Linked DNA regions of Actinoalloteichus hymeniacidonis. The protein of the gene in region 2 binds, or shares a complex with, the protein of the main gene of each other region. Links are inferred from orthologs where the notes say so. Each region holds a gene or a part of one and is shown on either strand. Other genes may lie near its edges. The genes, in order: secY and secA.

Region 1 (13,891 bases), 4.8 Mb from region 2 along the record:
GAGACTCGACAGGCCGCGAGGGGGCTAGAGCCACCCAGCAACGCTGAAGGAGACACGATGGACCAGCGCGACGAATGCGCCGTTGAGCCAGTGTAGTCGCTGGGTGAAGTAGCCCGACAGCGACCCCTAACACACCGCGTCCCCGACCCGTCATCGGGCACGGCTCTTGATCCACCCGAGGTGCGGCGGACCACCGGCCTCTAGTGGCGCCAGCCGTGCGAGGTCGAGCCGGAGCCACCACCGTTGATCCACTTGAAGACCAGCGCGGCGCCCCATGGTCCTGCAACCCAGAGCCACCAGGGATACACCCAGGAACCTGCGATGCCGATGACCAGCCAGACGCTCAGGTTGACGAGGCTCACCGCAGCCCACGCCGCCACCTCGCGTTTGCGCTGCTCACGAGCTGCGGCGAGCTCGGCGGACTCCCCGTTCTCGGCGACGACCGGCTCCGCAGTCGACGTCATCGGCGTGATCACCTGCGGCACGGCGGGCAGGTCCTCGGTGGCCTTGCCCAGCTCCCCGTAGGTCCTCGCCTGCCACACCGCCCGGGTTCGTTCGTCGAGCTCGGCGAGGGTGAGCCGCCCCTCCGCCTGTGCCGCGCTCAGGCGGTCCACCACCCGCTGCCGGTCGACATCCGATGCACGCAGATCGTCTCGCGACTGCGGTTCGCTCACCACGCCGATTCTGCCAGACGCGTCCACCCAGGCCACCCCGCTCACTCTCGTGGTGTCACGTCACCCCGAACGTGACACCATCCATGATAGCGAACGACATCATCGTGACGCCATGACTGCCATCACTCGGATCGCGGCCTGCCGATTCCGCTGGCATAGAGCACGCCGAGGACTCCACCGGGCGGCAGGCCGACCCAGAGCCACCACGGGTACAACTCGAAGGAGCCAAGGTCGATGAGGCCCCACACGATGAGGTTGACGACGGTGGCGCTCAACCAGATGATCGTCAGCACCCGCATCGCCATGCCGCCGGGATCATCGCTGAAGACCCGCTTACGCGGTTTCGACTGATCGAAACCGTCCTGTTGCTGACGGACGGGCGGCAGGTCGCGAGTCACCTTCTCGAGCTCACCGCCGGTCTTGGCATCCCAGGCCGCCCGCACCCGGGTGTCGAACTCGCTCAGGTCGATCAGACCCTCGGCGTGAGCCCAATGCAGATGCTCCTGGGTCTTCTTGCGGTCCCGATCGGAGGCGCGCATTTCTTGATGACGAATCGGCTCGGTCACGGCACCATTTTCCTCAACCTCCACGCGTCTCGGGCAGGAACCCGATCGCTGGTGAGCAGGTCGTTACAGGTTATGCGGCGCGCAGAGCGCAGAACAGGGACATAACAACACCCGAGGCGGATCGTGCCGATCCACGCCGAGGGAGTTCTGACCGGCCGCCGTTCGATCTCGCAGCCGAGGTGACCTGCTGAAGTGAACCGTCGATCATCCGGCCGGCGGGACATCGGCCGGGCCGACCGGCCGCTCTTCGGCGGACGACGGTGCTGTACTGCTGAGGGTGCATCAGCGGCGCGATGCCACCGATGCACCCTCGAAGATCAGTCTGCTGGAGCGGTGAGGACCCAGGGCCCGTCCTCGGTGATCGCCACGCTGTGCTCCCAGTGCGCGGCCCGAGAACCGTCGGCGGTCACCACGGTCCACTCGTCGTCGAGTTCCCTGGTCTGAGCCGTACCCAGCGTCAACATCGGCTCGATGGCCAAGGCCATGCCCACCTTGAGCTTCGGCCCACGGTTGGGCCTGCCATGGTTGGCGATGAACGGCTCCATGTGCATCTCGGTGCCGATCCCATGACCGCCGTAGCCCTCGACGATCCCGTACTCACGGTCGTCGCGTTCCGCAGCCTTGGTGGTGGCGACCTCGATGGCCCAGGAGACGTCCCCGAGGCGGTTGCCCGCCCGGACAGCCTCGATCCCCGCCAACATCGATAGGCGAGTGGCCTCCGAGAGCAGTGCGTCCGCCGCCGACTGGGTGCCGACCGGCACCGTCACCGCCGAATCGCCGTGCCAGCCCTCGAGGATCGCGCCGCAGTCCACCGAGAGCAGGTCGCCGTCGGCGAGCACCAGTTCCCGCGAGGGGATGCCGTGGACTACCTGCTCGTTGACCGAGGCACAGATCGAACCGGGGAAACCGTGGTAGCCCTTGAAGGAGGGCACCGCCCCCGCGTCCCGGATGAACTGCTCTGCGACCTCGTCGAGCTCGCCCGTGCTGATACCGGGGCGCACCTGCGCCGTGACCGCCTGCAGCGCCCCGGCGACGATGAGGCCTGCGGCCCGCATCGCCTCCAACTCGGCCTTGGTCTTGAGCTGGATGCCGTTGCCTCGTCGCAGCATGGAACTCAGCCGTCCTGCTTCGCGCGCAACGCCACGAGCGCACGTTCCGAGATCTCATCGACCGAACCGAACGCGTCGATCACGATCAGCCGGTCCCGGTAGTAGTCCAAAAGCGGTTCGGTGCTGGTGTGGTACACGTCCAGCCGCTTGCGGATCACCGTCTCGGTGTCGTCGGCGCGCCCGCGGGCCAGCATCCGGGTGACGACCTCGTCCTCGGGGATCTTGAACTCGAGCACGGCGTCCAGGCCCTGCTCGTCCTGATCCTTGAGGATTCCGGCCAGCACGTCGGCCTGCCCGATGGTCCTCGGGAAGCCGTCGAGCAGGAAGCCGTTGGCCGCATCCGGCTCGCTCAGCCGCTGGCGCACCATCTCGTTGGTGACCTCGTCGGGGACCAAGGACCCTTCGTCCAGGTAACGCTTGGCCTCGGTCCCCAATGGCGTCCGATTGTCGATGTTGGCACGGAACAACTCGCCGGTGGAGACATGAGGGATGCCCAACGTCGCACTCAGCACAGCGGCCTGCGTGCCCTTGCCCGCGCCAGGCGGGCCAACAAGAACCAGTCGCACTACTTGAGGAACCCTTCGTAATTGTGCTGCATGAGCTGGTTCTCGATCTGCTTCACAGTATCGAGACCCACGCCGACCATGATCAGCACTGCAGTACCACCGAACGGGAAGTTCTGGTTGTTCCCGTCGCCGGTGATACTCAGGAAGAAGTTGGGCAGCACCGCCACGATGCCCAAGTAAAGCGAGCCGGGCAATGTGATCCTGGACAGAACACGGCCCAGGTACTCGGCGGTCGGCTTGCCCGGTCGGATTCCTGGAACGAATCCGCCGTACTTCTTCATGTCGTCGGCGCGCTCATCCGGGTTGAACGTGATCGACACGTAGAAGTACGTGAAGAAGATGATCAACAGGAAGAACAGCGTGATGTGCACCCAGCTCGACTGAGGCACCAGGTACTCGTCGACGAAACGTCGCCACCAGTTGTCCTCGCCGGAGAGCTGCGAGAGCAGCTGCGGCAGGTAGAGCAGCGACGAACCGAAGATGACCGGGATGACGCCGGCCTGGTTGACCTTCAGCGGCAGATAGGTCGAGGTGCCGCCGTACATCCGGCGACCGATCATGCGCTTGGCGTACTGCACCGGGATACGGCGCTGCGCCTGCTCGACGAAACAGACCGCCACGATGATGGCCAGCGCGAACACACAGACGACGGCGAAGACGACGCCACCTGCGGACTGCAGGATGTTGCCACCCTCGGCCGGGATCCGGGCCGCGATGGAGGCGAAGATCAGCAGCGACATACCGTTGCCGATACCGCGCTCGGTGACCAGCTCACCCATCCACATCAACAGCGTGGCGCCTGCGGTCATCACCACGACGACCACGATGAGGCTGAAGATCGAGTCATCGGGGATGACCCGCTCGTTACAGCCCTGGAAGAGGGCGCCGGAGCGAGCAAGCGCGACGACGGTGGTGGCCTGCAGGACCGCGAAGGCGATGGTCAGGTAGCGGGTGTACTGCTGAAGCTTCGCCTGCCCCGCCTGACCCTCCTTGCGGAGTTGCTCGAAGCGCGGGATCACAACACCGAGGAGCTGAACGATGATGCTCGCGGTGATGAACGGCATGATGCCCAGCGCGAAGACCGACAGCTGCAGCAGAGCGCCGCCGCTGAACAGGTTGAGCAAGGAGTAAAGGTTCTGGTTCTCGCCCTGTTCGGCCAGCCTGAGGCACTCCTGGATGTTCGAGGAGGAGACCCCTGGCGACGGAACGTTCGCCCCCAGCCGGTAGATCACCACGATTCCGAGAGTGAACAGAATCTTGCGGCGCAAGTCCGGCGTAGTGAGAGCCGAGCGGAAGGCGCTGAGCACGCGTGACCTCCTCGGCGTCGTCGGGTTCTCATTCCGACGATCGGCATAGGCCGGCACGGTGCCGGCAGTACACGGGCCTGGCGCGCAGGCCAGGAACACTGCGTGCATTCAGGCACGAAGCGTGTGCCGACTCTAACAGCAGGGTGGTCATGCCCCACAAGGTGCGCGCGAGTATTGCGAGATGATCAGCTGTTCGGCTGCCCCGCATCGGCGTGTCAACCGCCGAATGCCAGCACCGGAAGGCGGTCAAGCGACGGCACTCAGGCACGCAATCGGCGCAAGGACCGCGCCTCGAAGATCATGCGGCAGCCGGACATGGGCTCTACGAACAGGCCGAATCCCCATCGGACACCCAAGGCGGGGTATGTCGTGCTGCGGGGCGGACAGCTTCCCGACCGCAGCACCATATTTCGCCCCTTCGAGTGATCGCCGTCGGGCATCCGGCTCCTCGCCCATCGGACCGACGGCGAGGGTCTGCGGCGAATCGACCGGAGAGGTCTCCGAGGCTGGACTCTGCTCCTCCTGCGGCCGACGGGCCGATCGAACAAGAGGACCGACGTGACAAGACGATCGAGTCCGATCAATTCCGAGTCGGCCCGATCGATCGTGGAACGGCCGAGCAGCCCTGTTTATCTGCACGAAGCTCACGACCGGGATAAAGATCCAATCGCCGGGTCTGGCGTAAACGGCGCCGCCGTTCCTCGCACCGCGCCCGATCTCTGCTGGCACGATCCCCGACGAGATCGAGCATGATCGGGATCGACGCACCTCGGACACCTGACAGCTTCCAGAACGCGCGGCAGCATCGCTGGTAGCCGCGTCGACCTACACGTGTCCGCCCCACACCCGTGCCGAGGAACGTGGTCGATGACGAACGGAACGACGCTGTCGATCATCGGAGCCCTACGCCATTAACGACCCCGGCGGCCGCTAATTCACCGCCTCGCATCCGGTGTCCGGGTTATTCGCCACTCTCTTTGCGGACGTCGAGCGTCGAATCTTCTCACTCGAATCGAATAACCCGGCGGCCGTCGACCAAATGCCATCGGGCCATGGGGAACTCGGACAATCAGCGGCACCACGCCCGGTCCGCCGCGTCGGCATCCGGACAGCGTATCGATGGGCGTCCCGGAAGCCCCACCGTGATCGGAACCTCGCTCGACCAGACCCTAAGAAGGCGAAGCACCCGGCCGAACCGGCTGTGGGCCGCAGGCGGCCAGGGAAGCCCGTGAGAACCAAAGCGGCCCGCAGGGAGAACCTGCGGGCCGCTTCAGGGTTGTCTGTTGCCGATCAGGCGGTGGTGGTGGTCCCACCGGCCGCCGTGATCTTCTCGATCGCGCTGCCGGAGAAGGCGCTCGCGGTGACGTTCAACTTCACGTCGCCGAGGTCGCCGTTGCCCAGCACCTTGACCAACTGGTTCTTCCGGACCGCACCCGCGGCGACCATCTCGGCGATGCCGATGGTGCCACCCTCGGGGAACAGCCGAGCCAGATCACCGATGTTGACGGGCTGGTACTCGACGCGGAACCGGTTCTTGAAGCCCTTGAGCTTAGGCAGCCGCATCTGCAAGGGCAGCTGGCCACCCTCGAAACCGGCCTTCACATTGCTCCGGGCCTTCGTGCCCTTGGTACCACGACCAGCGGTCTTGCCCTTGGAACCCTCACCGCGACCGACACGGGTCTTCGCGGTCTTGGATCCCGGGGCAGGCCGCAGGTGGTGAATCTTGATGGCCATAACGTCAGTTCACCTCTTCGACCTTCACCAGGTGACGCACGGTGTGGATCAATCCGCGAACCTGGGGAGTGTCCTCGCGCACGACTTCCTGGCGGATCTTGCGCAGCCCGAGGGTGCGCAGCGAGTCCCGCTGGTTCTGCTTGACGCCGATGCGGCTGCGAAGCTGGGTCACCTTGAGCTGAGCCATCGCCTCACACCCCCTGTCCGGCACGAGCCCGCAGCATACGAGCGGGAGCGACGTCCTCGAGCGGCAGGCCGCGACGGGCAGCCACCTCCTCCGGACGCTGCAGACCCTTGAGCGCGGCCACCGTGGCGTGCACGACGTTGATGGCGTTGTCGCTACCCAGCGACTTGCTCAGCACGTCGTGAACTCCGGCGCACTCCAGCACGGCACGCACCGGGCCACCGGCGATAACACCGGTACCGGGGCTGGCCGGCCGAAGCATGACCACGCCTGCGGCCTTCTCACCCTGGATGGGGTGAGTGATGGTGCCCGCGATCCGGGGAACACGGAAGAAGTTCTTCTTCGCCTCTTCCACACCCTTGGCGATCGCGGCAGGCACCTCCTTGGCCTTGCCGTAGCCGACGCCGACCAGGCCGTCGCCGTCACCGACGACTACCAGGGCGGTGAAGCTGAACCGACGACCACCCTTGACGACCTTCGCGACACGGTTGATCGCGACAACGCGCTCGATGTGCGGGGTTTTCTCTGGAGCCGCCCCGCCGCGGCCACCGTCCCGGCGGTCGCGGCGCTCGCCGCGCTCGCCACCACCCTCACGACGTGTGCGTCCTGGCATCAGACGGCCCTCTCGTTCCACTTGATCTTCTGCATATCTGTCAGAACTCCAGCCCCGCCTCGCGCGCCGCCTCAGCGAGTGCGGCGATGCGGCCGTGGTACTCGTGGCCACCGCGGTCGAAGACGACACCCTGGATGCCCGCGCTCTTGGCCCGGTCGGCGACCAACGCGCCGACCTTGGCCGCACGGGCCTTCTTGTCGCCGTCCAGCGCTCGGACGTCGGCTTCCAGCGTCGACGCCGAAGCCAGCGTCACGCCGGCCAGGTCGTCGATCACCTGGGCGACCATGTGCCGCGAGGACCGAGTGACGGCGAGACGAGGACGCTCGGCAGTGCCCGCGACCTTCTTCCGGATACGGAAGTGCCTGCGCGCCCTGGCCACCCGACGCACCGTGGAGACGTCCTTGCCAACGGGCTTGCGCTTGGCAACGGTGGTTGCAGTGCTCTCGCTCATGCTCACTTACCCGTCTTTCCGACCTTGCGGCGGATGACCTCACCCGCGTACCGCACGCCCTTACCCTTGTACGGGTCGGGCTTGCGCAGCTTCCGAATGTTGGCAGCAACCTCGCCAACCCGCTGCTTGTCGATGCCCTGGACCGAGAACTTGGTCGGGCTCTCGACCGCGAAGCTGATGCCCTCCGGCGGCGTGATCTTCACCGGGTGGCTGTAGCCGAGGGCGAACTCGAGCTCGCCGCCCTTCAGCACCACACGGTAACCAACGCCGTGGATCTCGAGCTTCTTCTCGTAGCCCTGGCTGACGCCGATGATCAGGTTGTTGACCAGCGTGCGGCTCAACCCGTGCAGTGCACGGCTCTTCCGCTCGTCGTCGGGGCGCTTCACCACAACCGCGCCGTCCTCCGAGCGCTCAGCGCTGATCGGCTCGGCAAGGGTGTGCGACAGGGTGCCCTTGGGCCCCTTGACCGTCACCAAGCGGCCATCGAGAGTGACCTCGACGCCGGAGGGCACGGTTACCGGCAGTTTTCCGATGCGCGACATTCCGATACCCCCTTTCTCACCAGACGTAGGCGAGGACTTCCCCGCCCACGCCCTGCTTGCCTGCCTGCCGGTCGGTCACCAGACCGCCGGAGGAGGAGATGATCGCCACTCCGAGACCGCCCAACACCTTGGGCAGGTTGGTCGACTTGGCGTAGACCCGAAGACCGGGCTTGGACACGCGCCGCAGACCCGCGATGCTGCGCTCGCGGTTCGGGCCGTACTTCAGCTCGACGACCAGGTTCTGGCACTTCTCACCCTGCTCGACGCGGTGCCCCGAGATGTAGCCCTCGCGCTTGAGGATCTCGGCGATGTTCGCCTTGAGCTTGGAGTGCGGCAACACGACCTCGTCGTGATATGCCGAGTTGGCGTTACGCAGACGAGTCAAGAAGTCTGCGATCGGGTCGGTCATGGTCATGGTGACCTGGTCAACCTTTCTCGCCCTGGTTCCCGGCCGGGTGGCCGGGCCTGGAGCGAACTGGAACGGTCAGTGTGCTGGTGCCTGTCGAACGCCGAGAAGGCGTCCGATCACCAGCTGGACTTGCGAACGCCCGGGAGCTCGCCCGCGTGGGCCATCTCGCGAAGGCACACCCGGCAGAGACCGAACTTGCGAAACACCGAGTGCGGGCGACCGCAACGCTGGCAACGGGTGTAAGCCCGCACCGCGAACTTCGGCTTGCGTGCTGCCTTGGCAACCAGCGACTTCTTAGCCATCGGTTCTCCTCGTCCTTATCCTCATCGTCCGCTGTCGGCGGACTTGAAGGGAAAACCGAGGTGCCGCAGCAGCGCCCGCCCCTCCTCGTCGTTGATCGCGGTGGTGACGACCGTGATGTCCATACCCCTGGGGCGGTCGATCGAGTCGGGGTCGATCTCGTGGAACATCGACTGCTCGCTCAGCCCGAAGGTGTAGTTGCCGTTGCCGTCGAACTGGCGGTCCGACAGGCCGCGGAAGTCACGGATACGCGGCAGCGCGATGGTCAGCAGCCGGTCCATGAACTCCCACATCCGGTCGCCGCGCAGCGTCGCCCTGGCGCCGATCGGCATCCCCTCACGCAGCTTGAACTGCGCGATGGACTTGCGGGCGCGCCGAACCTCGGGGCGCTGGCCGGTGATCGTCGCGAGGTCGCGGACTGCGGGCTCGATCAGCTTGCCGTCCCTGGCAGCGTCTCCGACGCCCATGTTCACGACGACCTTGACGATGCCGGGAACCTGCATCACGTTCGAGTAGTCGAACTGCTCGCGCAGGGCGGCGACGATCTCCTCGCGGTAACGGAGCTTCAGTCGGGGGACGATCTTCTCAGCAGTCGTCATGATCAGATGTCCTTACCGTTGCGGCGCGAGATGCGAACCCGACGCCCGTCCTCATCGGTCCGGTAGCCGACCCTGGTCGGAGTACCGTCCGAGTCCACCACCTGAACGTTGCTGACGTGGATCGGCGCTTCCTGGGTCACGATGCCACCGGACTGCGCGCCACGCTGGGTGCGGCTGATCTTGGTGTGCTTCTTGATGCGGTTCACACCCTCGACCAGGATCCGCGACGTCTGCGGGTAGGCCTTGATGACCTTGCCCTTCGCGCCCTTGTCCTTGCCTGCGATGACCACGACAGTGTCGCCCTTGTGCACCTTCATGATCAGAGCACCTCCGGAGCCAACGAGATGATCTTCATGAACCTCTTGTCACGCAGCTCACGACCGACCGGGCCGAAGATGCGCGTACCGCGCGGCTCGTTGTCGGCCTTGATGATCACTGCGGCGTTCTCGTCGAACCGGATGTAGGAACCGTCCGGACGACGGCGCTCCTTCACGGTGCGCACGATGACGGCCTTGATCACGTCACCACGCTTGACATTGGCGCCCGGGATCGCTTCCTTCACGGTCGCGACGATCACGTCGCCGATACCCGCGTACCGCCGCCCCGAGCCGCCCAACACGCGGATGCACAAGATTTCCTTGGCTCCGGTGTTGTCAGCGACGCGGAGCCGCGACTCCTGCTGAATCACGTCAACTCCTGACCTGCGTATTGCCCGCCGGATTTCCGACCCGACGGGCGCGGTCGTTGTAGTGGCTTGTAGTGGTCGGTCCAAGCCGACGGCCCAGACCCGACGCTACCGAACCCGTTTCACCGGGCTCGGCTTCGGCAGGCGACCACCCTGCCGAAGCGCCGTAGCCTAACTCGTTGCGACTGTCCTCGATCCCGCGCCGGTGGCACGGGCCTGGGACAGGGTATTACCTGGCCTTCTCGAGGATCTCGACGAGCCGCCAGCGCTTCGTTGCCGACAGCGGTCGGGTCTCCATCAGCAGGACCCGGTCGCCCACGCCTGCGGCGTTCTGCTCGTCGTGCACCTTGACCTTGGTGGTGCTGCGCAGAACCTTGCCGTACAGCGAGTGCTTCTTACGGTCTTCCAACTGCACGACGACCGTCTTGTCCATCTTGTCCGAGACGACGTAACCCTCGCGAACCTTGCGGTTGTTCCGCGTCTCGGTCTTCTGCTCGTTCTCGCTCATGCCGCACCTTCACTCGTGGTCGCGTCCGCCTGGTCCGGCGAGACGGACAAGCCCAGCTCGCGCTCACGCATCACGGTGTAGATCCTGGCGATGTCATGCCGCACGACACGCAGCCGACGGTTGTTCTCCAGCTGCCCGGTGGCCATCTGGAATCGGAGGTTGAACAGCTCCTCCTTGGCTTCCCGAAGACGCTGCACGAGCTCGCTCTCGGTGAGCTCACGCAGCTCGGCTGCGGTGCTGACCGCTGCCATCAGAACTCACCACCCTCACGTGTCACGATGCGGCACTTCATCGGAAGCTTGTGGATCGCGCGAAGCAGTGCCTCACGGGCCACGGTCTCGTTCGGGTAAGTCATCTCGAACAGCACCCGACCGGGCTTCACGTTGGAGATCCACTGCTCCGGCGAACCCTTACCGGAACCCATCCGGGTCTCAGCAGGCTTCTTGGTCAGCGGACGGTCCGGGAAGATGTTGATCCAGACCTTGCCACCACGACGGATGTGGCGGTTGATGGCGATACGAGCCGACTCGATCTGCCTGTTGGTGACGTACGCGGGCTCCAGAGCCTGGATCCCGTACTCACCGAAGGTGACCCGCGTCCCGCCCTTGGCGGCGCCGCCCCGGTCGGGACGGTGCTGCTTACGGAACTTGACCTTACGCGGGATGAGCACTTGTCAGCCCTCCGTCTTCTCGCCGGCCGCAGCCGTCGTCTTCTCCGCAGTCACGGCCTCGGCCGCGGCGCGCCCGGCCTCGGTGCCCGCTGCGGTCGTGCCAGAGGCACCGGAGCGACGACGGTTCGACCGGTCCGGCCGGTCCGCGCGGTCCCGACGCGGGGCCCGAGCCTCGGCAGCCGCAGCCTCGCGGGCCTTCAGGCCACCGACCAGCTCACCCTTGTAGATCCAGACCTTCACGCCGATCCGACCGAAGGTCGTCTTGGCCTCGAAGAATCCGTAGTCGATGTCGGCCCGCAGCGTGTGCAGCGGGACGCGACCCTCGCGGTAGAACTCCGAGCGCGACATCTCAGCACCGCCGAGGCGGCCGCTGACCTGCACCCGAATGCCCTTGACCTGCGGCGAGCGCATCGACGACTGCATCGCCTTACGCATCGCGCGACGGAAGGACACGCGGTTGGAGAGCTGCTCCGCGACGTTCTGCGCCACGAGCTGCGAGTCGGCCTCGGAGCCCTTGACCTCGAGGATGTTGAGCTGGATCTGCTTCTTGGTGAGCTTCTCGAGCTCACCGCGGATCCGGTCGGCCTCCGCGCCTCGGCGGCCGATCACGATGCCGGGACGAGCGGTGTGGATGTCGACGCGAACCCGGTCCCGGGTGCGCTCGATCTCCACCTTGGAGATGCCTGCCCGCTCCATGCCCTTGGAGAGCATTCGGCGGATCTTGACATCCTCCGACACATACTCGGCGTACTGCTTGTCGGCGTACCAGCGGGACTTCCAGTCGGTGGTGATCCCCAGCCGGAAGCCGTGCGGGTTGATTTTCTGACCCACTACCGGGCACTTCCCTTCACGCTGGACTTGCGAGCCCGGCCCGTGGCCTGCGGCCGGGACTCGACCTCGACGGTGATGTGGCTGGTCCGCTTGCGGACCCGGTACGCGCGGCCCTGAGCCCGCGGCCGGATGCGCTTGAGTGTCGGCCCCTCGTCCACGAAAATGCTGCTGATCCAGAGCGTCTCCGGATCGAGGTCGAGGTTGTTCTCGGCGTTGGCGATGGCGCTGGCAAGCACCTTCTCCACCGGCTCGCTGGCAGATTGCGGCGCGAACCGGAGCACGGCCAGGGCCTCCTGAGCGTGACGGCCCCTGACGAGATCGACCACGCGGCGCACCTTCATCGGCGTGGCGCGGACATAGCGGGCCCGCGCCACGGCGCGCGACGGCGTTTCCGCGCCTTCCTCCGGCGCCACAGCGTCGTTTCGGGCGTTCATCGCTGTTTCCCCTTGCTCTTGCTAGTCCGTGATTCTCGCGTCGATGCCCGCGTCAGCGGCGGCGAGACCTGCGGTCTTCCTTGACGTGACCCTTGAAGGTGCGGGTCGGGGCGAACTCGCCCAACTTGTGACCCACCATCGCCTCGGAGACGAACACCGGGACGTGCTTGCGACCGTCGTGCACAGCGAACGTGTGCCCGAGCATGTCCGGAATAATGGTCGAGCGCCGGGACCAAGTCTTGATCACCGTCTTCTTGCCAGACTCGTTCAGTACGTCCACCTTCTTGAGCAGGTGGTCGTCGACGAACGGGCCCTTCTTCAGGCTGCGTGGCATCCTTCACTCCCTCCCTGCTCAGCGCTTCTTGCCGGTACGGCGTCGGCGCACGATGAGCGAGTCACTTGCCTTACGACGGCGGGTACGGCCCTCGGGCTTACCAGCCGGGTTAACCGGGTGACGACCACCGGACGTCTTACCCTCACCACCACCGTGCGGGTGGTCGACCGGGTTCATGGCGACACCACGGACGGTCGGGCGCTTGCCCTTCCACCGCATCCGGCCAGCCTTGCCCCAGTTGATGTTCGCCTGCTCGGAGTTGCCGACCTCACCGACCGTGGCGCGACAGCGCACGTCCACGTTGCGGATCTCACCGGACGGCATCCGGAGCTGGGCGTAGGGCCCGTCCTTGGCCACCAGCTGCACGCTGGCACCCGCCGACCGAGCGATCTTGGCTCCGCCACCGGGCCGGAGCTCGATCGCGTGCACCACGGTGCCGGTCGGGATGTTGCGCAGCGGCAGGTTGTTACCCGGCTTGATGTCAGCCCGGGGACCGCTCTCGATCGCATCGCCCTGTCGCGTCTTCTCAGGCGCGATGATGTAACGCTTCTCGCCGTCTGCGTAGTGCAGCAGCGCGATGCGGGCGGTGCGGTTCGGGTCGTACTCGATGTGCGCGACCTTGGCAGGCACGCCGTCCTTGTCCGACCGACGGAAGTCGATCAGACGGTAGGCGCGCTTGTGGCCACCACCCTTGTGCCGGGTCGTGATCTTGCCGTGCGCGTTACGGCCGCCTCGGCCGTGCAGCGGACGGACCAGCGACTTCTCCGGCGTCGACCGAGTGATCTCGGCGAAGTCGGCCACGCTGGCACCACGACGACCCGGTGTCGTCGGCTTGTACTTGCGGATGCCCATGTCTGTGCAGTCCTCAGTCGTTCAGTCCGGTTCGGTCTGACCGCGTCACGCGGCCGGACCGCCGAAGATCTCGATCGGCTTGCTCTCCGGGTGCAAGGTCACGATCGCCCGCTTGGTGTCCTTGCGCTTGCCGTACCCGGTGCGGGTGCGCTTGCGCTTACCCTGACGGTTGAGCGTGTTCACGCTCGCGACCTTCACGCCGAAGACCTGCTCGACGGCGATCTTGATCTGCGTCTTGTTGGCGTCCGGCACCACCACGAAGGTGTACTTCTTGTCCTCGAGAAGGCCGTAGCTCTTCTCGGAGACGACCGGAGCAACCAAGATGTCGCGAGGGTCGGGGATCACTTCCCAGCCTCCCCATCTGAGTTGGACTCGGTAGCGTCGGCGATCTCGCCGGACCGTGCGGAGGCCTTGCCAGCCCGCCGGACCGAACCGGAGAGGAACCTCTCCATGGCCGCCTTCGTGAACACCAGGTCGTCGTTGACCAGCACGTCGTACGTGTTGAGCTGGTCGGGAGCGATCA
Region 2 (14,345 bases):
GTGGTGGACATCAGCGCCGAGACGGTCGACCTTCGATCCTCGGTCGAGAACGCGCTGGAAGCCGTTCGCGGCCTGTCGACCAATGTCGGCGCCTCCATCGAGGTCAACCTGCCCCCGCATCCGGTGCTGACCGAGATCGACTCACGTCGCATCGAACGGGTACTGCGGAACCTGCTGGCCAACGCCGTGGATCACTGCGAGGGCAACCCGGTCGTGGTGACGCTGGCCGCGGACCGCAATGCCGCCGCGATCACCGTGCTGGACCGGGGCGTCGGACTGCGGCCCGGCGAGGAGGAATTGGTGTTCAACCGCTTCTGGCGGGCCGATCCCTCCCGGAACCGACGTACCGGCGGCACCGGCCTCGGGCTGGCCATCAGCCTGGAGGACGCCAGGCTGCACGGCGGGATGTTGGATGCCTGGGGCGAGGTCGGGGTCGGTGCCTGCTTCCGGTTGACCCTGCCGCGCCGCATCGGCGAAGAGGTCAACGGCAGTCCGCTGCCGCTGCCACCGATCGTCGAGGGGCGTTCTATCGCCACCGAGGTCGAGCAGACGCCGCCGGAAAGCACCGTTGGGGACTCGGTCGCGGACGCCCTACGCTGGCAGGCGGCCGATGAGGAGACCGAATCGTCCGCGCAGCCCCCGGCCGATCCACTGCATTCGGCGCCGACACCTCCGGACGAGCCCGATCGACAACGGGAGGCCGACGGATGGGACGACGGCCGCACCACGGCACTCGGCGAGGGGGATTCGAGATCATGAAGCGGATGACCGGCGGGAACCGACTCGTCGTGCTGCTGATCGCTGCGTCGATGTTCGCCGTCGCAGGCTGCGCGGCCATCCCGGACTCCTCGACGCCGATCAAGCTCGAACAGGTCGTCGAGGGCGGCCGTGCCTCCACTCCCGAGCCGCCCGACAGCCAACTCAGCGCCGTCGAACTGGCCAGGAGCTTCCTCGCCGACAGCGTCGACCCCGACGACGACCACCGGGCCGCGCGCATGCACCTCACCGCCGAGGCCGCCGATTCCTGGAACGACGACGTGAGCGTCAGTCTCTTGGCGAGCAACTACAACGCGATCGATGCCCCAGACCAGGCAGTAGCACCGGAGGAGGGGACGGCGGTCGTCGAGGTGTCCGGCTGGGAGGTCGGAATCCTCAACGAGTTCAGCGCCTTCGAGCCGCGCCGCGAACGCAAGGAGTTCCTGCTGCCGATGCGGTGGACCGACGACGGCTGGCGGATCACCGATCCCCCGCCCGGCGTGGTGATCCCCTTGACTGATTTCCGTGATCACTACCAGCCGGTCCAGCTCTACTTCTTCGCCTTCGACCGGCCGGGGCTGGTGCCGGAACGCCGCTATCTCCCGCCCGCGACGAACAGCAGCCAGCCGGGGCAGATCGTCGAGTTGCTCAAGAAGGGACCGTCGCCCGCCTTGCAGGGCGCGGTACACGAGGTGCTGCCTGCGGGCGTCAATATCCGGCATGCGGTGGCGGAGAACGAGGAAGGTGCGATCGAGATCGATCTCACGAGCCTCGGCGAGTCGCCCTATGAGGAACGACGACAGATGGTGGCGGGGTTGGTGTTCTCCCTCCAGTCGTTGCGGCCCACCCCGGTTCGGGTCCTTGTCGAGGGCGTGGACGTGCTGCCGGAGCGGTCGGAGTGGCATCGCGAGGACTTCAACGATCTGCGCAGAGCGACCGTGCCGGATCACGATCTGCCCGGGCTGGTCGTTCGGGACGGCCAGGTGCAGACCTTGGTGGCGGTGGGCGAGGAGCCGGTCCCCGGTCCGGCGGGCGATGGTGCCTATCTGGCCCGCAGCGCCAGCCAGTCGGTGACCGGGTCCAACCTCGCCGTGGTCGGCGACGACGGCATGGGTGGTCGCAAGCTGTGGGCGGGCGAGTACGGCGCCGAGCTGAACCCGGTGCCGATCGAGGCGAGTTCGCTGACCAGGCCGACGTGGCGGGCCGGTGATTCCGAACTATGGACCGTGGCCGACGGCCGGACGGTGTTGCAGGTCGTGGGCACCGGCGAGGGCGGCTGGCAGGCCCATGAGGTCGCGGCAGGCGAACTTCGGGAATACGGCGAGATCAGCGCGCTGCGCTTCGCCTTCGACGGCATGCGGGTGGTCGCCGTGGCAGGCGGGAAGCTTCTGGTCGGCGCGATCGTCAATTCGGGCGGCAAGCCGAGGATCGGCAATCTGCGAGAACTCCTGCTGCCGGGCAATCCACAGGCTCAGGGCCCGTCGGTCACGGCGGTGAGCTGGAACAGCCCGTCGACCGAGTCGTTGGAGGGCGATCTGCTGGTGGTCGCCACCGAGAACCCGGAGGCCCCGGTGGTGCGCTTGCAGGAGGACGGGCTGGACGGCCGGACCTATCAGGCGACGAACCTGAACCCGCCGATCACCGAGATCACCGCGTTCCCCGGGCGGGACGTCATCGTGGCCGACGAGAACGGCCTGTGGACCACCTCCGACCTGAACGGATATTGGAAGCAGCTGCTTCGGGTCTCCGGCGCCAGCGTGGTGCCCTCGTATCCGGGCTGAGGCCGAGTCGCCGTTCGCTCTCCCCGCGCCCGCCGGGCCGAGTATCGGCGCAGGCTGCACGTGATCAAGGCGCCCCGGTGGGGTGCTCAAGGCCCCTCGGTCGGGTGATTGGCGGGCGGATCGGTATCGCGTTGGACCCCGCATCGGTAGGAACGGACGCCGTGCGGCAGGCGAAGGCTGCCGCGAGACGTGTTGTGAACTTCTGAGGATGGGCGATGTCTGCGCCGACACTGAATCATCAGATCACCGGATACGACGCCAGGCAGGCGTACGGCATGGCCAAAGCGGCCGAACTGGCCTACGAGGACCCGAGTCGGATCGAGAGCACCGCCGCCGAGTGGGGCTTCGACCGAATTAGGCATCACCACTCGACGTTTGCACCGCCGTTCGCGCTCAGCGACACCCAGGCCTACACCATGGCGAACTCGACGATGATCGTGACGACGTTCCGGGGCACCGAGCCGGTCGAGTTGCGCGATTGGCTGTCGGATGCGACCACTCCGCCCTGGCGGGGACCGGGCAACACCGGTTTCGTCCACTATGGCTTCGCGGAGGCATTGCGCGCGGTGTTCCCGGCAGTGCGTTCGGCCATCGACGAACTGCGCGACGCCGAGCAGACGGTGTGGTTCACCGGGCACAGCCTCGGCGGCGCACTGGCCATGTTGGCCGCGGCCTGGCTGGAGTTCGAGAACCCACGGCTCGCGGCGGACGGCGTGTACACCTTCGGTCAGCCCCGTACCTGTGACCGCACGCTGGCCGATGCCTACGACCGGGCGTTGGCCGGACGTACCTTCCGGGTGGTCAACAACAACGACATCGTCGCCCGGGTTCCACCGGAGCCGGTGTTCCATCACGTTGCGGCCCCGAGGTACCTCGACTCTGCGGGACGCGTCCACGAGTCCATGCCCTTGGTGCCGGGCCTACTCGATCGGGGCCGCGGACTGACCTCGGACCTCTTCGCCCCGGCCAGCGATGGAATACGGGATCACCTGATCAAGGCGTACGTGGCCGCCTTGGAGAAGAACCGCCCGTGACGGCGGCTCCTCCCGCACCCGGCGCCGGACTCCGAGGTTCAGCTGTGGTGGTCGCCGAAGGCCCCGCCCTCGGCGAAGGCCAGCCGGGCGAAGCGTTCGCCGATCCGGCGATGACTTTCGGTGTCCGGGTGCAGATCGTCGGGCAGCGGCAACTCCTCGACGTCGGCCGGGCCGTAGAGCTCCCGGCCGTCGAGATAGTGCAGCCTCGCGTCATCGACTTGCCGCTGGGCGACGATCCGGGCCAGCTCCGCGCGAATGGTCGTGAGGGTGAGTCTTCCGGCGGCGACCTCGGCGGGATCGCCGGTGGCCACGAAGCGCGACTGTCCCGAGGTGAACGCCTCGATATCGAAGGCGCCGGGACCGGGGGTGTCCTCGTGGATGGGACAGGACACCGGTGAGACGACCAGCAAGGGCGTGTCGGGATGTCCGTCGCGGATGGTGTCGAGGAAGCCGTGCACGGCAGGCGGGAAGGCACGCATCCGCATCAGATCGGCGTTGACCAGGTTGATGCCGATCTTGACGCTGATCAGGTCGGCCGGGGTGTCCCGCATGACCCTGGCGGTGAAAGGGTCGAGCAGCGCGTTGCCACTGAACCCCAGATTGATCAGGTCCACCTCGGCGTTCGTGGCGGCGACTGCGGGCCAGCTGCTGCTGGGGGTGGCGGCATTGGCACCCTGGCTGATCGAGCTGCCGTGGTGCAGCCATACCCGGCGCTCGCCGGTTGGTACCGGTTCGACGGGAGCATCGGCACGCAGGGCGACGAGCTCGGTGGTCTCGCGGTGCGGCAACCAGATCTCGACCCTCTTCATCCGCGCGGGTAGCTCGACGAAGCGCAGCGTTCCCGGCCCGCCCGGCTTGGTCTCCGTGGTGCCCGTCGCCAGGTCGATGGCCACGACGTTGCCGCCGTCCACACTGGCCTGGGCGGTGAGCTCGCCGTCGATGCACAGGTCGTACACGCCTGCAGGCCAGGACGGCCCGCCCACATAGAGCTGGGTGGTGCGCAGCGTGGTCAACTCGATGGTGGTGGCCTCGGTGCGAAAGACCAGCCGCACGCCGGACGGCTGCGTCACCGCGTCGGCGAGTAACCCACCCGGACTCTGGGCGACGGCCCACGCGGGTAGTCGTCGCAGTAGGACCCCGGTCGCGGTCTGCTCTAGTTCCAGAGCGCCGTACACGAGCTCCTGGGTGATCGGCACGTTGATCGATGGGTGCATGACTCCGCCCGTTGTGTTCGAGTCCCGATGGGCACGACAGGACCGACGTACCGGACACCGGGGTGCTGGGGAACTGCGGCGGTGCCCAACGGCGTGATCGAAATCCGTGCCTCCGCCTGCGAGGCTACGGAAGATCGCCCGGCCGCCGCGCGGGTCGAGCACGGTCGGATGGCAGCGTGCGACAGGGTGTGCGCTATGCGTGTTCTGTCCAATGCTCTGCGTGATCTCTCGGATCTGGTGTTCCCATCGACCTGCGTGGGTTGTTCGGCAGCGGGCGATTCGCTGTGTCCGGACTGTGTCGCGGAGTTCGGCCCGCCGATGCCGGTGCCGGGCCTGCCGCGATCGGTGTCGGCGCCCTGCTTCGCGTTGGCCCGGTACTCGGGGGCGGCTCGGCAGGCGGTGGTCGCGTACAAGGAGCGCGGCGAGCGGTCGCTCGCCCGACCGCTGGGCCTGCTCGTCGCGGCGGCCCTGCCGTTGTTGTCGTCGGGGTCGTCCGCGCAGGCGGCGTCGGAACCGTGGCTGGTGCCCGCGCCCTCCCGGCCCGCCGTCGCGCGGCGCCGGGGCGGCAACCACGTCGAGCGGCTACTGCGGATCGCGGCGAGGACGGTGGCGGAGAACGGAACGCCCTGCGCGCTGGCGCCGTGTCTGGTGTTGGCCGCCGGGGCGGCGGAGTCGGTCGGGCTCGACGACCGGGAGCGGGCGGCCAATCTGGCGGGGCGGGTGCGTGTCCGACCGGCCGCGTTGCCACCGTCGGGCACCCCGGTGATCCTGGTCGACGACGTGCTGACCACGGGCGCGACCGCAGGCGCCGCGATCACGGCACTCGCCGAGGCGGGCGTGCCGGTCGCCTCGGTCCTGGCATTGACCTCCGCACACCGGGATCGGCGGTAGCACGTCGTCGCCCCTCGCGGGTCGGTGCGTCATTCGATCTTCAACCGAATGGCTGTATCGAGCAAGCGACATTCGGGGGAACTCGAACGGCTTCCGGCTCGTTATCCAGATATGACACGGCCGGACGCGCGCAACTCAGCTCGGATTTCCGAGCCGGGTTTTGTCGCGTTGGGTACCACCCAATCGGGTGATATGAAGATCTTTCGGGGCCGTGTGGCGGGGGTAAAAAGCCCCTGTCAAGCATGGCAATCACGTTCCGTAGCTGCGGTTCGTCCCCCAAGTCGGGTCTGTCATCCAGGTAACAAGCGGGCTAACGTCCAGCGCTACCAGCGTCCGTTCGTTGCCGAACGGCACGGTTGAACAGCGCAGAAGGAGGGGATAAGTACAGCCATCGAGTGATTGATGCCGAGCCCGTCCGGGTGAAGCCAACGCTCGAGCCCAGTGAAGTGTCACTCGCACGACTGCGAGGAGGTCGCGAATGGACATCGTCGTCAAGGGTCGCAACGTAGAGGTGCCCGAGCACTACCGGGCACACGTGGCGGACAAGTTGGATCGCCTCGAACGTTACGACCGCAAGGTCATCAGCTTCGACGTGGAACTCTTCCACGAGCCCAACCCCAGGCAGACGAAGAACTGCCAGCGAGTGGAGATCACCGGCAAGGGCAAGGGGCCGGTCATCCGGGCCGAGGCCACCGCCGCCGACTTCTACGCCGCGTTGGACGGCGCCGTCGCCAAATTGGAGAGCAGACTCCGCCGCGCACACGATCGGCGCAGGGTCCACTACGGGCGACGTAATCCCACATCGGTGGCCGAGGCCACCGCAATCGTTCCCGACGTGCTGCCGGACGCGACCACCGGCCACATCAATGGCAAGCGAGGGAGCACAGCCGTGTTGAAGGCGACCGAAGTCGAGACAGCCGAGCCTCAGCAGGACGACGCCATGCCTGCGCAGCGCTGGCAGGACCTGCCCGCCGCGCACGAGCCCGGCCAGATCGTCCGCGAGAAGGTACATCCCTCCACGCCGATGACCGTCGACCAAGCCCTCTATGAGATGGAGCTGGTCGGCCACGACTTCTACCTCTTCTCCGACGCGGAGAGTGGTCGGCCCAGCGTGGTGTACCGCAGGCGTGGCTTCGACTACGGAGTGATCCAGCTCGCCGCGTGAGCTGCCCGCCTCGGCAGGCGCACCGACCCGCTCCCCGAGGCGATGACGATGCCCCCGATCGACAGGACGCGATGACAAGCGTGTCCGATCGCACCGCCTCCGCCCCGCCGCGCCCGTTCGCGCGGCGGGGCGGAGTGCTGCGGGCGCAGCGATGCCACGCGCCGTACCGGGCGGGTCACCCGTCGGTACCTGGGCGGACGTCGCGAGCGGCTGCCCGACGCGGCTGCACCGACGGCTGTGCGTTCGAGAACGTGTCCGACCACCTTGCATCCCCCGATGGGTGATCGGGCATTCTTAAGGAGGGCATCCGTGTCGAGCGGCCCCGCCGCGAGCTGCATGTATGCCGTCTGCACCCTGTCCATGCCTACGATGGCGGCAAAGCGTCCTGACCGGGCGCATGACGATCAGCTAGTGAGGTCGACCGCATGGTCCTGTCTCGACTGCTCCGCGCCGGCGAGGGCAAGACGCTCAAGCGCCTGCGGGTGATCGCGGCGCACGTCAACTCCCTGGAAGACGACTTCGTCGATCTCACGGACGCCGATCTCCGGGCGAAGACCGACGCGTTCCGCGAACGCCACGCCAAGGGGGAGTCGCTGAACGAGCTGCTTCCCGAAGCATTCGCGGTGGCCAGGGAGGCCGCCAAGCGCACCCTGGGGCAACGCCCCTTCGATGTGCAGATCATGGGTGGTGCCGCACTCCACCTCGGCCAGGTCGCCGAGATGCGCACCGGTGAGGGCAAGACGCTGACCTCGGCGTTGGCCATCTACCTCAACGCCATCCCCGGCGAGGGCGTCCACGTGGTCACCACGAACGACTACCTGGCCAAACGTGACTCCCAGTGGATGGGCCGGGTACACCGCTTCCTGGGACTGAAGGTCGACGTCATCGTCGCGCAGATGACCCCCGCGCAGCGCCGAGAGGCGTATGGCGCGGACATCACCTACGGCACGAACAACGAGTTCGGCTTCGACTACCTGCGTGACAACATGGCCTGGAGCACCAAGGATCTGGTGCAGCGCGGGCACCATTTCGCCGTGGTCGACGAGGTCGACTCGATCCTCATCGACGAGGCCAGGACGCCGCTGATCATCTCCGGTCCCACCGACCAGTCCTCGCGCTGGTACCAGGAGTTCGCCCGGCTCGCGCCGCTGCTCAAGCGCGACGAGCACTACGAGGTGGACGAGCGCAAGCGCACCGTCGGTGTGTCCGAGAAGGGCGTGGAGCTGATCGAGGATCAGCTCGGCATCGACAACCTCTACGAGGCCGCCAACACGCCGCTGGTCGGCTACCTGAACAACGCTCTGAAGGCCAAGGAGCTGTTCAACAAGGACAAGGACTACATCGTCCGAGGCGACGAGGTCGTCATCGTCGACGAGTTCACCGGCCGTGTGCTGTCCGGTCGGCGATACAACGAGGGCATGCACCAGGCCATCGAGGCCAAGGAGCGGGTGCCGATCAAGGCCGAGAACCAGACGCTGGCCACCATCACGCTGCAGAACTACTTCCGGCTGTACGAGAAGCTCGCGGGCATGACCGGTACGGCCCAGACCGAGGCCACCGAGCTGAACCAGATCTACAAGCTGGGTGTGGTCAGCATTCCGACGAACCGGACCGCGGTTCGTAAGGACCAGCCGGACCTCGTCTACAAGACCGAGCAGGCCAAGTTCGACGCGCTCGCCGAGGACATCGAGGAGCGCCACCGCAAGGGCCAGCCGGTCTTGGTCGGTACCACCAGCGTCGAGCGCTCCGAGTACCTGTCGAAGGTGCTCACCAAGATGAGCGTTCCGCACGAGGTGCTCAACGCCAAGCACCACGAGCGGGAGGCGTCGATCATCGCCCGCGCAGGGCTCAAGGGCGCGGTCACGGTGGCCACCAACATGGCCGGTCGTGGTACCGACATCGTGCTCGGCGGCAACCCGGACATCATCGCGGACGAGGAGCTGCGGGCCAGGGGCCTCGACCCGGTGAAGACCCCGGAGGAGTACGAGGCCGCCTGGGACGAGGTCTTGGCCGAGACCAAGTCCACCGTCGAGGCGGAGGCAGCCGAGGTCCGCGACTCCGGCGGCCTCTACGTGCTCGGCACCGAGCGCCATGAGTCCCGCCGTATCGACAACCAGCTTCGTGGTCGTGCCGGTCGACAGGGCGACCCCGGCGAGTCGCGGTTCTACCTCTCCCTCGGCGACGAACTGATGCGGCGCTTCAACGCGTCGATGGTCGAGGCCGTGATGAACCGGCTACGGGTGCCGGAGAACGTGCCGATCGAGCACAAGATGGTCACCAGAGCGATCCTGTCGGCACAGACCCAGGTCGAGCAGCAGAACTTCGAGATTCGTAAGAACGTCTTGAAGTACGACGAGGTGATGAACAAGCAGCGTCAGGTCATCTACGCGGAGCGCCATCGGATCATGGAGGGCGAGGATCTGCGCGAGCAGATCGAGCACATGATGACCGATGTGCTGACCGCCTACGTGACCTCCGCGACCTCCGACGGCGACGTGGAGGACTGGGACCTCGAACAGCTGTGGACAGCGTTGAAGACGCTGTATCCGGTGAGCATCGATCACAAGAAGCTCGTCGACGAGTCGGAGAAGGGACTCACCAAAGACGAGCTGTTGACGGCCGTGCTCGCCGACGCCAGGGAGGCGTACGGCATCCGCGAGGCCGAGATCAACGAGAAGATCGGCCAGGAGAACGGTATGCGCCAGCTGGAGCGGCGGGTGCTGCTCTCGGTGCTGGACCGCAAGTGGCGCGAACACCTCTACGAGATGGACTACCTCAAGGAGGGCATCGGCCTGCGGGCGATGGCCCAGCGCGACCCCGCGATCGAGTACCAGCGCGAGGGTTTCGAGATGTTCTCCGCGATGCTGGAGGCGCTCAAGGAGGAATCCGTCGGCTTCGTGTTCAACATCCCGGTGGAGCCTGCGGGCGGTGCCGCGCAAGCCGCAGGCGCGCCGGACCCCTCGGTGGCCGTCACGGTGGGTGGCTCGGACAACGCCGATCCGGCCTCGGCACCTGCTGGTGGTGCTGCCAGCGCGAACGGCCGGGCCAACACCAACGGTGGCGCCCGCCCGGCGGCCAACCAGAACGGCAACGCTCGCAACGGCAACGGGCGACGTCCGGTTCCGCCGAGGCAGCCCGTTGCGCCTCGTGCGGAGGAGGCCGTGCCGCCCGCCCTGCGTGGCAAGGGCCTCGGCGGCCCCGGCCAGCAGCGCCTCACCTACTCCGGACCGGACGAGGGTGGCGGCGTGGAGACCAGGGGTGGCGGTTCCTCGGGCACGCCCCGGCAGGGCGGCAGCCGTAAGGACCGGCGTGCTGCGGAACGTGCGCAGGCCAAGCGGGACAAGCGGAACTGATCGGCTAGTTCTCAGGCGGCGGGGCAGGCGGTAGCGCCTGCCCCGCCGATCTGTCGGTGGCACCGATCCGAATCGATGGGTGATCCGCAGGTTGGGCTCGCTCGGGGCGGTACCGTGCGGCGCCCTACCGAGGCCGCCGACCGTCTTGCGCGACGGGCCGCCCTCTTCCGAGCCCGGTCAGTGGGGGTAGTTGGAGTTCGGTGCCCAGCCAGCGTGCACCGCGTAGTTCGAGCCGCAGTGCGATCGCTGCGACGCGATCCCGGATTCGAACGGGCGCGGTCGCCTCGATCGCCCGCTCGCCGACCTGTTGGGCATGAACCCGAAGCAGCCTGCTCGGCGGGATACGGCCCGGTGCGTGCCCGACCCGTGGCGTGATCCGACCGTGTAGCTCGGGGATCAGCAGCCTGCCGAGCTGTGCCCGGGACCGCCTGCCGTCGAGGATCTCCACCAGCGCATGCAGGGTCTGTCTGGCGATGCGATGCGCCGACGGGCGGTGTCGATCGGACGGGTCCGGCGCCGCACTCCGGGAAACGGAACGCGGCGTGACCTCGATGGGCGGCGCCGACCCACCCGTCACCTCGGCAAGCCTGCGCAGCATCGGGCGTGGGACCGACTCGGGCCTCGCCCCGTCGACATCGAGCCCGGCGGTCTCGAAGGCCACCGCCGAGCGCGCCGCGGCCGTTCTCGCCGCGACCTCCGGACCGGGCGGTGGGTCCGGACACCCGGCCGTGGACACCGGATCCTGCAGCACGAGCCCGGCGAACACCGGCCGCCACAGCTCGGCGGTGTCCTCGGAACAGAGCAGCGCGGTCATCGTCTTCCTCCCGGCGGGGACAGCGGTCGGGGAGTAGAGCGACCAAGCCGGTGGATCCGTACCGATTCCGCCGAATATCACCTGGATGTGTCGCCGCCGAGTAATTCCTAGACTGGCGGGCGTGACCCTTTCAGGACTGGTCGTCGACTTCTTCGGGGTGCTCACCGACGTCGACGGGATCCCCGATCGCGAACCACCGCTGATATCGGTCGTGCGTGCCGCCCGCGCCAGTGGGCTGCGTACCGCTCTGTTGTCCAACGCCGAGGGCGCGCCGGACGACGAGATGTTGGCAGGCTTGTTCGACGCGATGGTCGTCTCCGGCGAGGTCGGCCTGTTCAAGCCGGACCCGGAGATCTACCGGTTCGCCGCCAAACGCCTGGACCTGCCGACCGGCGCCTGCGTCTTCGTCGACGACCTGCCGACCAACGTCGAGGGCGCCGTCCGGGCGGGCATGGTCGGCGTGCACCACCGGACGGTCCAGGCCACCGTCGAGGAACTCGCCGTGTTGTTCGACCGGGACTTCTCCGCCGAACCGACCGGGTGAGCCCGGCTCCCGCAGGCCGGCGTCCGACCCGCGCGGCCGTTCTCAGGCGCCCGCCGCCAGCCGCCTGCGCGTCAGCTCGAAGGTGAGTACCGCCGCCGCGCTGGCGACGTTCAGCGATTCGACGCCGCCTGCCAGCGGGATCGAGACCCGGCCCATCACCGATTCGGCGACCTCGTCGGAGACACCATCGGTCTCGCCGCCCAACACGAACGCCACCCGCCGAGGCAACTCGACGTCGAAGAGTGTCGTCTCGCCGTCGGCTGCCATCGCGAAGAGCGAGAAACCGGCCTCGATCAGTTCCTCCGCCGCGCTCGCCGCCGTCGCCGCCCGCAGAATCGGCGCCCGGAACGCCACGCCCGCCGAGGCCTTCACCACCAGCGGGTCGATGGAGGCCACGCCGCGTCGGGGCACCACGACCCCGCCGATCCCCGCTGCGGTGGCGGTGCGCAGAATCATGCCGACGTTGGCCGGGGTGGTGATGCCGTCCAGCAGCAGCAGCGTCTCGGGCATATCCCGAGGTGAGGACAGTGCGGCGGTCAGCGTGCGCATCCTCGGCGCGACCACATCGGCCAACACACCCTGATCGTGTCTGCCGTTGCCTGCCAGCACCTTCACCCGCTGAGCGGTGGCCCGCTGCACGGCGACCCCTCGACTCCTCGCGGCCTGGATGATCTCCCTGGCGACCGCCCCGACGGCGTTCTCGGCCAGAATCACCTTGTCCACGGCCAGATCGGGGTCCTGCAGGGCTTCGAGCACGGGCTTTCGTCCGTAGACCGTGACGAACCGGTCCTTCGGAGAGACATCGTTGGGCACGACGAGCAGGATCGCACGACCGTAGGTGTGTCAGGATTCGTCCATGCCGGATCGACTCTCCGCCCTGGATGCGTCCTTCCTCTATCTGGAGGATCCGACTACTCCCATGCACGTCGGCACGGTGTTGCTCTTCCAGCAGCCCCGGTCGACGAACCGCAGGCCCCCGGGTCGGGCGCGTGCCGCCGAGGACGTCGGGCGGATCGGCGGTCTGGAGTACGGGCGGATCGCCGCGTTGATCGAGCAGCGGCTGCCGCTGGCCCCCCGGTATCGGCAGAAGGTCGTCCAGGTTCCCGGAATGCTGGCGCGGCCGGTGTGGGTCGACGATCCCGACTTCGATCTGGACTACCACCTGCGCCGTTCCGCACTGCCTCGGCCGGGCAACGACGCCCAGCTCGCGGACCTGGTCGCCCGCCTGATGTCCCGGCCACTGGATCATTCCCGTCCGTTGTGGGAGGCGTATGTCGTCGAGGGGCTGAGCCGGAACCGCGTCGCGCTCATCACCAAGACGCACAACGCGATGGTCGACGGCATCGGCGGCTTCGACATCGGCCAGGTGATCCTGGACGACGAGCCGACCGCGCCCCGCGTCGGCGACGACCTGTGGATGCCGGAACCGGGACCCAACCCACTGCAACTCGTGCTCGACGCGGCGAGCGAGGCCGTGCGCAGACCGGGCGAGATCGTGGAGAACGCGCGAGTCGCCGCGATGGACGTGGCGGCCACGGTCCGCAACGTCGCGGAGGCCCTTGGCGGAGTCGCCTCGGCGGTCCGCACCGCCGCGCGGCCGACCACGCGGGGCCCGCTCAACGTGAGCATCTCCGTGCAACGTCGGTTCGCGGTGACCAGGACGCGGTTGGCGGACTATCGGAAGGTGCGACGAGCCCATGGCGGGACGGTGAACGACGTCATCCTGGCGGTGATCGCGGGCGCCTTGCGTAATTGGCTGCTGTCGCGGGGCGAGGTGGTCACGGCGGCGAGCACCATCCGGGCGATGGTGCCGGTGTCGGTTCGCGGTTCCGGTGCGGGGGAGCCACCCGAGGCGGAGGAGCTCGCCGGGCCGGTGGCGGGGAACAAGGTGTCCGCCTATCTCGTTGAACTGCCGGTGGGGGAGCCGAGCGCGACACTGCGATTGCATCACGTCGGTCATGCGATGCGTGCGCATCAGGAATCGGGCCAGTCGGTGGCCGCCAGTGCGCTGGTCCGCCTCTCCGGGTTCGCCCCGCCGACGCTGCATGCCCTCGGGGCGCGCGCCGCGAACTCATTCTCGCGCAGACTGTTCAATGTGGTGGTCAGCAACGTTCCCGGACCACAGGTGCCGTTGTACGCGGCAGGGACGAAGATGGTGGGGATGTTCCCGGTGGTGCCGCTGGCCAAGCACCAGGCCCTGTCCATCGGGGTGGGTTCCTACGACGGCGGCGTTTACTTCGGGCTCAACGGCGATCGGAATGCGATGTTCGACGTGGACGTGTTGGCGGGGATGATCGACGAATCCCTCGATGAGCTGTTGGGGACGGTGTGATGCGGATCTACGTTCCGGCGACGGTGGCGATGCTGCGGTCGCTGTTGGCCACCGATGAGCTGGTGCCGGTGAGCGGCACGGCCTTCGCGCTGACGCCGATGTTGCGTGAGTCCTATGCGACCGGCAGTACCGAGGAACTCGAGTACGCCGCATTGATGGAGGCCACCAGGGGCTCGGTCCGGCTGCTGGCCGCCGAGTTCGCCGAGGACCCGAAGGTGCCCGCGCGCCGGGTGGTGGTCGCAGCCGACGTGGACGAGGTGACGCTGCGGCCGGATCTCGATGCCGCGGTGGTGCGGGTCGGCGGGCCGGTGCCGTTGCGTGCCATCGCCGCGGTGCACGTCGACGATCCGGATGCCGAGGACGCCGTCCGCGCCGCCGCCGAGGTGATCGACGCGGCCGATCTGGGCGACGACGATGCCGAGTTCGCCCTCGGCGAGGCCGAGGATCACGAGCTGGCCTGG

Evidence for each region.
Region 1: the proteins of secA (region 2) and secY are in contact, whole or in part, in a crystal structure (PDB 3DIN), measured with the Thermotoga maritima proteins. The link is inferred for Actinoalloteichus hymeniacidonis from one-to-one orthologs. Residues at the interface, in WP_004082002.1 of Thermotoga maritima: Glu261, Ala262, Arg263, Lys300, Ala301, Arg302, Thr303, Ile304, Ile305, Leu323, Tyr324, Asp325, Pro326, Val329, Ser330, Tyr333, Ile336, Lys340, Phe345, Val349, Glu363, Phe364, Tyr374, Ser375, Gly376, Gly377, Glu393, Ile395, Thr482, Ser483; in WP_004081795.1 of Thermotoga maritima: Glu108, Gly109, Glu110, Glu111, Ala236, Glu237, Arg238, Arg239, Ile240, Thr241, Ile242, Gln243, Tyr244, Ala245, Arg246, Arg247, Val248, Thr249, Gly250, Arg251, Arg252, Val253, Tyr254, Gly256, Ala257, Ser258, Thr259, Tyr260, Leu261, Pro262.

The regions. Positions count from the first base shown.
Region 1 is NZ_JACHIS010000001.1:5,683,918-5,697,808, forward strand. The notes cover bases 2,069-5,058. They hold secY (preprotein translocase subunit SecY), read right to left. Parts: upstream 4,223-5,058; coding sequence 2,915-4,222; downstream 2,069-2,914. Other genes in these bases: map (type I methionyl aminopeptidase), read right to left, coding at 2,069-2,349; BKA25_RS24120 (adenylate kinase), read right to left, coding at 2,355-2,915. In the rest of the region: BKA25_RS24105 (DUF1707 SHOCT-like domain-containing protein), read right to left, coding at 201-674; BKA25_RS24110 (DUF1707 SHOCT-like domain-containing protein), read right to left, coding at 797-1,240; more of map, read right to left, coding at 1,558-2,068; rplO (50S ribosomal protein L15), read right to left, coding at 5,513-5,956; rpmD (50S ribosomal protein L30), read right to left, coding at 5,961-6,143; rpsE (30S ribosomal protein S5), read right to left, coding at 6,148-6,753; rplR (50S ribosomal protein L18), read right to left, coding at 6,794-7,204; rplF (50S ribosomal protein L6), read right to left, coding at 7,207-7,746; rpsH (30S ribosomal protein S8), read right to left, coding at 7,763-8,161; BKA25_RS24160 (type Z 30S ribosomal protein S14), read right to left, coding at 8,272-8,457; rplE (50S ribosomal protein L5), read right to left, coding at 8,479-9,054; rplX (50S ribosomal protein L24), read right to left, coding at 9,057-9,371; rplN (50S ribosomal protein L14), read right to left, coding at 9,374-9,742; rpsQ (30S ribosomal protein S17), read right to left, coding at 9,969-10,247; rpmC (50S ribosomal protein L29), read right to left, coding at 10,244-10,498; rplP (50S ribosomal protein L16), read right to left, coding at 10,498-10,917; and 6 more genes. UniProt on the Escherichia coli protein: The central subunit of the protein translocation channel SecYEG. Consists of two halves formed by TMs 1-5 and 6-10.
Region 2 is NZ_JACHIS010000001.1:853,617-867,961, forward strand. The notes cover bases 6,951-10,394. They hold secA (preprotein translocase subunit SecA), read left to right. Parts: upstream 6,951-7,266; coding sequence 7,267-10,194; downstream 10,195-10,394. Other genes in these bases: BKA25_RS03980 (Rv3235 family protein), read right to left, coding at 10,319-10,394. Outside these bases: MtrAB system histidine kinase MtrB, read left to right, coding at 1-759; BKA25_RS03950 (LpqB family beta-propeller domain-containing protein), read left to right, coding at 765-2,537; BKA25_RS03955 (lipase family protein), read left to right, coding at 2,753-3,571; BKA25_RS03960 (SGNH/GDSL hydrolase family protein), read right to left, coding at 3,610-4,785; BKA25_RS03965 (ComF family protein), read left to right, coding at 4,981-5,676; hpf (ribosome hibernation-promoting factor, HPF/YfiA family), read left to right, coding at 6,155-6,841; more of BKA25_RS03980, read right to left, coding at 10,395-11,008; BKA25_RS03985 (HAD-IA family hydrolase), read left to right, coding at 11,130-11,552; BKA25_RS03990 (TrmH family RNA methyltransferase), read right to left, coding at 11,595-12,374; BKA25_RS03995 (WS/DGAT/MGAT family O-acyltransferase), read left to right, coding at 12,409-13,884; BKA25_RS04000 (DUF6912 family protein), read left to right, coding at 13,884-14,345. UniProt on the Escherichia coli protein: Required for protein export, interacts with the SecYEG preprotein conducting channel.